One region of the Novibacillus thermophilus genome, then DNA from elsewhere that is predicted to be linked to it. Evidence: a T-box and tRNA genes for the amino acid it is inferred to sense, from the RefSeq annotation. Region 1 holds a T-box; the other holds one or more tRNA genes.
The links. A T-box is a leader RNA that pairs with one kind of tRNA and senses whether it is charged. The one in region 1 lies ahead of serS (serine--tRNA ligase), so its partner is inferred to be a tRNA-Ser.
Positions count from the first base shown of each region.

Region 2: it has a tRNA-Ser gene. The T-box ahead of serS (serine--tRNA ligase) is inferred to sense a tRNA for this amino acid. The anticodon was not compared.

Region 1 is NZ_CP019699.1:12,709-16,085, reverse strand. It holds gene serS (serine--tRNA ligase) at 1-1,253, opposite strand, end outside; T-box leader at 1,291-1,486, opposite strand; gene B0W44_RS00065 (D-alanyl-D-alanine carboxypeptidase family protein) at 1,554-2,837, opposite strand; partial or broken gene guaB (IMP dehydrogenase) at 2,956-3,377, opposite strand, start outside.
Region 2 is NZ_CP019699.1:1,850,415-1,853,791, forward strand. It holds rRNA gene B0W44_RS09225 (23S ribosomal RNA) at 1-1,298, shown strand, start outside; rRNA gene rrf (5S ribosomal RNA) at 1,333-1,449, shown strand; tRNA gene B0W44_RS09235 (tRNA-Ser) at 1,484-1,576, shown strand; tRNA gene B0W44_RS09240 (tRNA-Glu) at 1,592-1,667, shown strand; tRNA gene B0W44_RS09245 (tRNA-Val) at 1,669-1,744, shown strand; tRNA gene B0W44_RS09250 (tRNA-Met) at 1,748-1,824, shown strand; tRNA gene B0W44_RS09255 (tRNA-Asp) at 1,834-1,910, shown strand; tRNA gene B0W44_RS09260 (tRNA-Phe) at 2,064-2,139, shown strand; tRNA gene B0W44_RS09265 (tRNA-Thr) at 2,154-2,229, shown strand; tRNA gene B0W44_RS09270 (tRNA-Tyr) at 2,244-2,328, shown strand; tRNA gene B0W44_RS09275 (tRNA-Trp) at 2,384-2,457, shown strand; tRNA gene B0W44_RS09280 (tRNA-His) at 2,465-2,540, shown strand; tRNA gene B0W44_RS09285 (tRNA-Gln) at 2,555-2,629, shown strand; tRNA gene B0W44_RS09290 (tRNA-Gly) at 2,636-2,710, shown strand; tRNA gene B0W44_RS09295 (tRNA-Cys) at 2,728-2,801, shown strand; tRNA gene B0W44_RS09300 (tRNA-Leu) at 2,850-2,939, shown strand; tRNA gene B0W44_RS09305 (tRNA-Leu) at 2,944-3,031, shown strand; tRNA gene B0W44_RS09310 (tRNA-Arg) at 3,045-3,121, shown strand; tRNA gene B0W44_RS09315 (tRNA-Leu) at 3,135-3,220, shown strand; tRNA gene B0W44_RS09320 (tRNA-Pro) at 3,364-3,377, shown strand, end outside.

The DNA of each region.
Region 1 (3,377 bases):
CCTCCCATGTACGGCTGAAGAACTTCTGGAATGGCCACCGAGCCGTCTTCTTGTTGGTAATACTCCAGCAGTGCCGCAACCGTTCGGTCAATGGCGAGCCCCGAACCGTTGAGCGTGTGTACGAATTCCGGCTTTCCTTTCGCACCTCGGCGAAAGCGGATGTTCGCTCGGCGAGCCTGGAAATCTTCAAAGTTGCTGCAGGACGAAATTTCCCGGTATATTCCGCTCGCTGCCATCCACACCTCGATGTCGTACGTCTTTGCCGCAGAAAACCCGAGATCCCCCGAACACAAATTGACCACTCTGTACGGAAGTCCCAGAAGTTGCAGTACGCGTTCCGCATGATGCGTCAACTTTTCCAATACGTCATAAGAGTCTTCAGGTTTTACCAGTTGAACTAATTCCACCTTGTTAAACTGGTGCAGGCGAATGAGGCCGCGCGTATCGCGTCCGTGTGCTCCTGCCTCGGATCGGAAACACGGCGTGTAGGCAGTAAACTTTTTCGGCAAATCGCCTTCTTCCAAAATCTCATCGCGGTGGTAGTTCGTAATCGGGACTTCAGCCGTCGGAATCATGAAGTAATCCGTCCCTTCCACCCGAAACACGTCTTCCGCGAATTTGGGGAGTTGCCCCGTTCCGACCATACTTTGTCGATTGACCATGTTCGGGGGGACGAACTCAGCATAACCGTGCTCTTCCACGTGCAAATCGAGCATAAAGTTCACGAGCGCCCGTTCCAACCGGGCCCCTGTGCCGGTGTAGAAGACAAAGCGCGACCCGGTGACTTTCCCCGCCCGCTCAATGTCAATCAACCCGAGTCGATGGGCTACTTCCCAATGCATCTTGCGCTTAAAATCTACTTCCGCCCGTTCTCCCCAGTAACGCACTGGGACGTTGTCTTCCTCCGTCTCACCGACGGGGACACTTCCGTGCGGAATATTCGGAATGGAGAGAAGCAAATTTTCCAACTCATCCTCCAATTGGCGCAAGCGTTCGTCCAACGCTTTAATCCGTTCCCCCACTTCACGCATCGCTTGAATGTCGGCATCAGCGCGTTCGCCCTTTTTCTTCTTTTCGGCAATGTGCTGGGAAACGGCATTCCGTTCCCTTTTGAACTGTTCGCTTTGTTGTAGAAGTTCACGACGCTGAACATCTAACTCGGTGAACTTGTCAATTTCCTTTAATTCGCCGCGCTTCGCGAGTTGTCGTTTAACTTCATCGAAATGTCGACGCAATTTTTTCATATTTAGCATCCTAACCACTCCTTCATTAAAAAATCCTTCCCCCCTGCAAAGGGACGGAAGGACCGCGTTGCCACCCTTGTTGACAGAATTACTCCATTTCTGCCCGCTCGTCTCGATAACGGCGAAAGACCGGATCAAGTCACTCGGAGGTGGATTCCCTTGAGCACTGCACCGGTTTGCAGCTACCACCGGCTCTCTTAAAGCAGCCCATACAAGGTACTCGTCCTCTTCATTGCGCTTAGCTTATTTACTTGCCCGCACCGAATATTGTACAAAATATTTCCGCCCATCGCAAACAGCAGAGACGCCTCAACTGGAGAACACACCCGTAACGCTGTCAGCGATGCCGTTAAAAACCCCGCTGACGACATCTTTTAACCCGCGGAAGAAAAGGCGAAACCAGCCGGCTTCTTCCACATCTGCTGCTGCCCGGAGTGGGACAGGCTGAAAATTCGCCATCGGTTCCCCGTTGTACAAGTAGGTCAATTCGCCCACGACATCCCCTGCTTTGATGGGAGCCTTTAACCCCTCCTTGAACGTCACTTTCGCTTCATACTTTTTTTCTGTCCCTTTTTCCACCGCGAAGCGGACACTTCGATCTGTCAATGCCTCAACTTCGGTTTTCTTTCCGCCCCTCACGTCAACCGTTTCGTTTTCTGGGACGGGCGCGTTTCCTTTTACAAATTCTTTCAATTCGTAATGGGTAAATCCGTACTCAAACAGTTTTTTCGTCTCTTCAAACCGCTTGTTCCGGCTGTCCGTCCCCATGACCACTGCAATCAGCCGCAAGTTGTCCCGAACGGCCGTCCCCGTAAAACACGCTCCAGCCGCGTCAGTCTCTCCCGTTTTCAACCCGTCGACACCTTCGTACTCGTGTTCCAGGCCTTTAATCATCCGGTTCCAGTTGATCATGTCTATGGCGCCGGGTTCGCCCTCGCGAAATGTCGCCTTGTCAATCGTCGTAAATTCCGTAATATCCGGGAAGTCCTCGATCAAGTACTTGGCCAACGTCGCACTGTCTTTGGCTGACATTAAATGTTCTCCGTCCACTTGCGGCGGATTAGGGTACATGTCTTGCGGCAAACCGGTACTGTTCAAGAAATGGGTGTCGTTTAGACCCATGTCCTCCGCTTTCTCATTCATCATCTCCACGAAGGCCGTTTCACTGCCGGCAACTTCCTCGGCCAGGGCGACCGTAGCATCGTTAGCCGAGTAGACCGACATGGCGGTAAACAACTCTCTGACGGTCCGCACTTCGTTTTCCGCCAGCCACACTTGTGACCCTTCGATTTTAGACGCGTTGGCACTGACGGGCACTTCTTGCTCCCAGCTGAGTGTTCCGTCTTCGATCGCTTTCAACACTAAGTACTCTGTCATCATTTTCGTCATACTGGCAGGAGGTAACGGCGTGTCCGCTTCTTTGGAAAGTAAAAGACGACCCGATTCGGCATCCATCAAAACGTACGATTTCGCATCAATGTCCGGTTGCTCAACAGCTTGTACACGTTGAGCTTGTCCAATGGTCGTAAGCGGCACGATCAAGGCGATGGCTAACGATACGTATAACCATTTCCGCCCCTTTTCCTCGATCACTCCACGCACCTCCGAATACAAAACGTCAAAACCGTAAACATTGTACCATAGCCCCGTTCACAAGAAAAGGCAGGAATATTCCTGCCGTCTTAATCAAGTGTGTTGCTGCATACAAATGTTACAGATTGTAATTGGGCGCTTCTTTCGTCACTTGTACGTTGTGGGGATGACTTTCACTCAAACCGGCGTTGCTGATGCGAATGAACCGACTCTTTTCACGCAAGTCCTGTAACGTCGGCGTTCCGCAGTACCCCATCCCGGCCCGCAAACCGCCAATGAGTTGGTACACTGTGTCCGCGAGGGGACCCTTGTAAGGAACTCGTCCTTCAACGCCTTCGGGACAAGTTTCCGTTCGCTGGCCTGCTCTTGAAAGTAGCGGTCCTTGCTTCCTTCTTTCATCGCTTCGATGGAACCCATACCGCGATACACTTTAAAGCGCCGTCCTTGAAAAATTTCCGAATCGCCCGGCGCTTCCTCTGTTCCGGCAAACAGACTGCCCAACATGACGGCGTGGGCACCGGCCGCTAACGCCTTAACAAT
Region 2 (3,377 bases), 1.8 Mb from region 1:
ACCGCAAACCGACACAGGTAGGCGAGGAGAGGATCCTAAGGCGCACGGGAGAACTCTCGTTAAGGAACTCGGCAAAATGGCCCCGTAACTTTGGGAGAAGGGGTGCCCCGTTAGGGTGGCCGAGAGGTTGCCTGAGGGGGCCGCAGTGAAGAGGTCCAAGCGACTGTTTAGCAAAAACACAGGTCTCTGCGAAGCCGCAAGGCGACGTATAGGGGCTGACGCCTGCCCGGTGCTGGAAGGTTAAGGGGAGGACTTAGCGGAAGCGAAGGTCTGAACCGAAGCCCCAGTAAACGGCGGCCGTAACTATAACGGTCCTAAGGTAGCGAAATTCCTTGTCGGGTAAGTTCCGACCCGCACGAAAGGCGTAACGACTTGGACACTGTCTCAACGAGAGGCCCGGTGAAATTGTAGTATGCGTGAAGATGCGCATTACCCACGACAAGACGGAAAGACCCCGTGGAGCTTGACTGCAGCCTGATAGTGGATTTGGCGATGATGTGTACAGGATAGGTGGGAGCCAGAGAAATCGGTTCGCCAGGATCGAGGGAGGCGCCGGTGGGATACCACCCTCATCATGGTTAAATCCTAACCGACCGCCGTGAGCCGGTGGCGGGACATTGTCAGGTGGGCAGTTTGACTGGGGCGGTCGCCTCCTAAAAGGTAACGGAGGCGCTCGAAGGTTCCCTCAGCGCGGTTGGACATCGCGTGAGGAGTGTAAAGGCAGAAGGGAGCTTGACTGCGAGACTGACAGGTCGAGCAGGGACGAAAGTCGGACTTAGTGATCCGGTGGTTCTGAGTGGAAGGGCCATCGCTCAACGGATAAAAGCTACCCCGGGGATAACAGGCTTATCTCCCCCAAGAGTCCACATCGACGGGGAGGTTTGGCACCTCGATGTCGGCTCATCGCATCCTGGGGCTGAAGCAGGTCCCAAGGGTTGGGCTGTTCGCCCATTAAAGCGGTACGCGAGCTGGGTTCAGAACGTCGTGAGACAGTTCGGTCCCTATCTGTCGTGGGCGCAGGAAATCTGAAGAGGAGCCGTCCTTAGTACGAGAGGACCGGGACGGACACACCGCTGGTGGACCAGTTGTTCTGCCAAGGGCATCGCTGGGTAGCCACGTGTGGCCGGGATAAGCGCTGAAAGCATCTAAGCGTGAAGCCCCCCTCAAGATGAGATTTCCCACCAGGCACTCAGGTGCTTGGGTAAGACCCCTTGGAGAAGACGAGGTGGATCGGTCCGAGGTGTAAGCGTGGTAACACGTTGAGCTGACGGATACGAATCGGTCGAGGGCTTAATCGAGAGAATGCTTCCGACCAGTTTTGAGGGAATGCTGTCTGGTGGCCATAGCGGAGGGGACACACGCGTACCCATGCCGAACACGACCGTTAAGCCCTCCAGCGCCGATGGTACTCGGGGCGAGAGCCCCTGGGAGAGTAGGTCGCTGCCAGGCGAAAATGTGAAAATAATAATTTCACCTCTAACACGGAGAGGTGTCCGAGTTGGCCGAAGGAGCACGATTGGAAATCGTGTAGGCGGGTAACCCCGTCTCGAGGGTTCGAATCCCTCCCTCTCCGCCATCTCTGAACTGGTAAGGCCCGTTGGTGAAGCGGTTAACACACCAGCCTTTCACGCTGGCATTCAGGGGTTCGAATCCCCTACGGGTCACCACGGACGGTTAGCTCAGCTGGGAGAGCACCTGCCTTACAAGCAGGGGGTCGGCGGTTCGATCCCGTCACCGTCCACCATGCCGCGGGGTGGAGCAGTCAGGTAGCTCGTCGGGCTCATAACCCGAAGGTCACAGGTTCAAATCCTGTCCCCGCAACCAATATCCCTTGGAGCTGTGGTGTAGAGGCCTAACATGCCTGCCTGTCACGCAGGAGATCGCGGGTTCGAATCCCGTCAGCTCCGCCATCCTTTACTTTTCGTCAAGTGTTGACTTACTAAGCGCAAACATGTTAATATGGTATTCGTCACTGCAGTCGTATTTAAGCCAGAAAATGGAGGTACTCCTCCTTTCCTGAAAGCGAAAAAAGCTCGCTAAAACCTGAAAACCCAACGCAGCGCGGTTCGGTAGCTCAGTCGGTAGAGCAGAGGACTGAAAATCCTCGTGTCGGCGGTTCGATTCCGTCCCGAACCACCATTTTAACTCTGTTTGCCGGTGTAGCTCAACTGGTAGAGCAACTGACTTGTAATCAGTAGGTTGGGGGTTCAAGTCCTCTCGCCGGCACCAGTGGTTAGAAATATGGAGGGATACCGAAGTGGTCAAACGGGGCAGACTGTAAATCTGCTGGCGTTGCCTTCGAAGGTTCGAATCCTTCTCCCTCCACCATGGATAGCTCATCCTTATCAGCGTCTGTCTGCCCGCATCATGGGGCACCTTGTGTAGGGGCGTAGTTCAATGGTAGAACAGTGGTCTCCAAAACCATCGATGCGGGTTCGATTCCTGCCGCCCCTGCCATAATACGGCGGCCGTGGCGAAGTGGTTAACGCACCGGATTGTGGCTCCGGCATTCATGGGTTCGATTCCCATCGGTCGCCCCACAGCATTTGAATTTTGGGGAGTAGCCAAGTGGTAAGGCAACGGACTTTGACTCCGTGATGCGCAGGTTCGAATCCTGCCTCCCCAGCCATAATAAGCGGAAGTGGCTCAGGGGTAGAGCATCGCCTTGCCAAGGCGAGGGTCGCGGGTTCGAATCCCGTCTTCCGCTCCATTTTATCCCGCTTAAGCGGCGGCATAGCCAAGTGGTAAGGCAGAGGTCTGCAAAACCTTTATCCCCGGTTCGAATCCGGGTGCCGCCTCCACTTATAGCGTGATCATTTTGTGAGAGGCAGAGATGCGACACTTATTTCGCCGGGGTGGCGGAACTGGCAGACGCACAGGACTTAAAATCCTGGGGAGGGTTAACCTCCGTGAGGGTTCGAGTCCCTCCCTCGGCACCAATAGGCGGACGTGGCGGAATTGGCAGACGCGCAAGATTCAGGATCTTGTGGTCATTACGACCGTGGGGGTTCAAGTCCCTTCGTCCGCACCATTTAACAATGCGTGTGCCCTTAGCTCAGCTGGATAGAGCGTCTGACTACGAATCAGAAGGTCGGGAGTTCGAATCTCTCAGGGCACGCCATTTTATTTAAAATGCCGAAGTGGCGGAATTGGCAGACGCGCACGACTCAAAATCGTGTGGTCTTTGACCATGTGGGTTCGACTCCCACCTTCGGCACCATATTGATGTCCTCATCTAGGGTTTCAGTGTACGCTGAAACTCTTTCATTGTAGCAAACCTTTGGCTTTCTACATCTCTCGGTTAACGGTATTTGCGATGGGAGACAAATGCTGGTAAAATAATACGTGACAGTGAAAAGGTTACGGGGTGTGGCTCA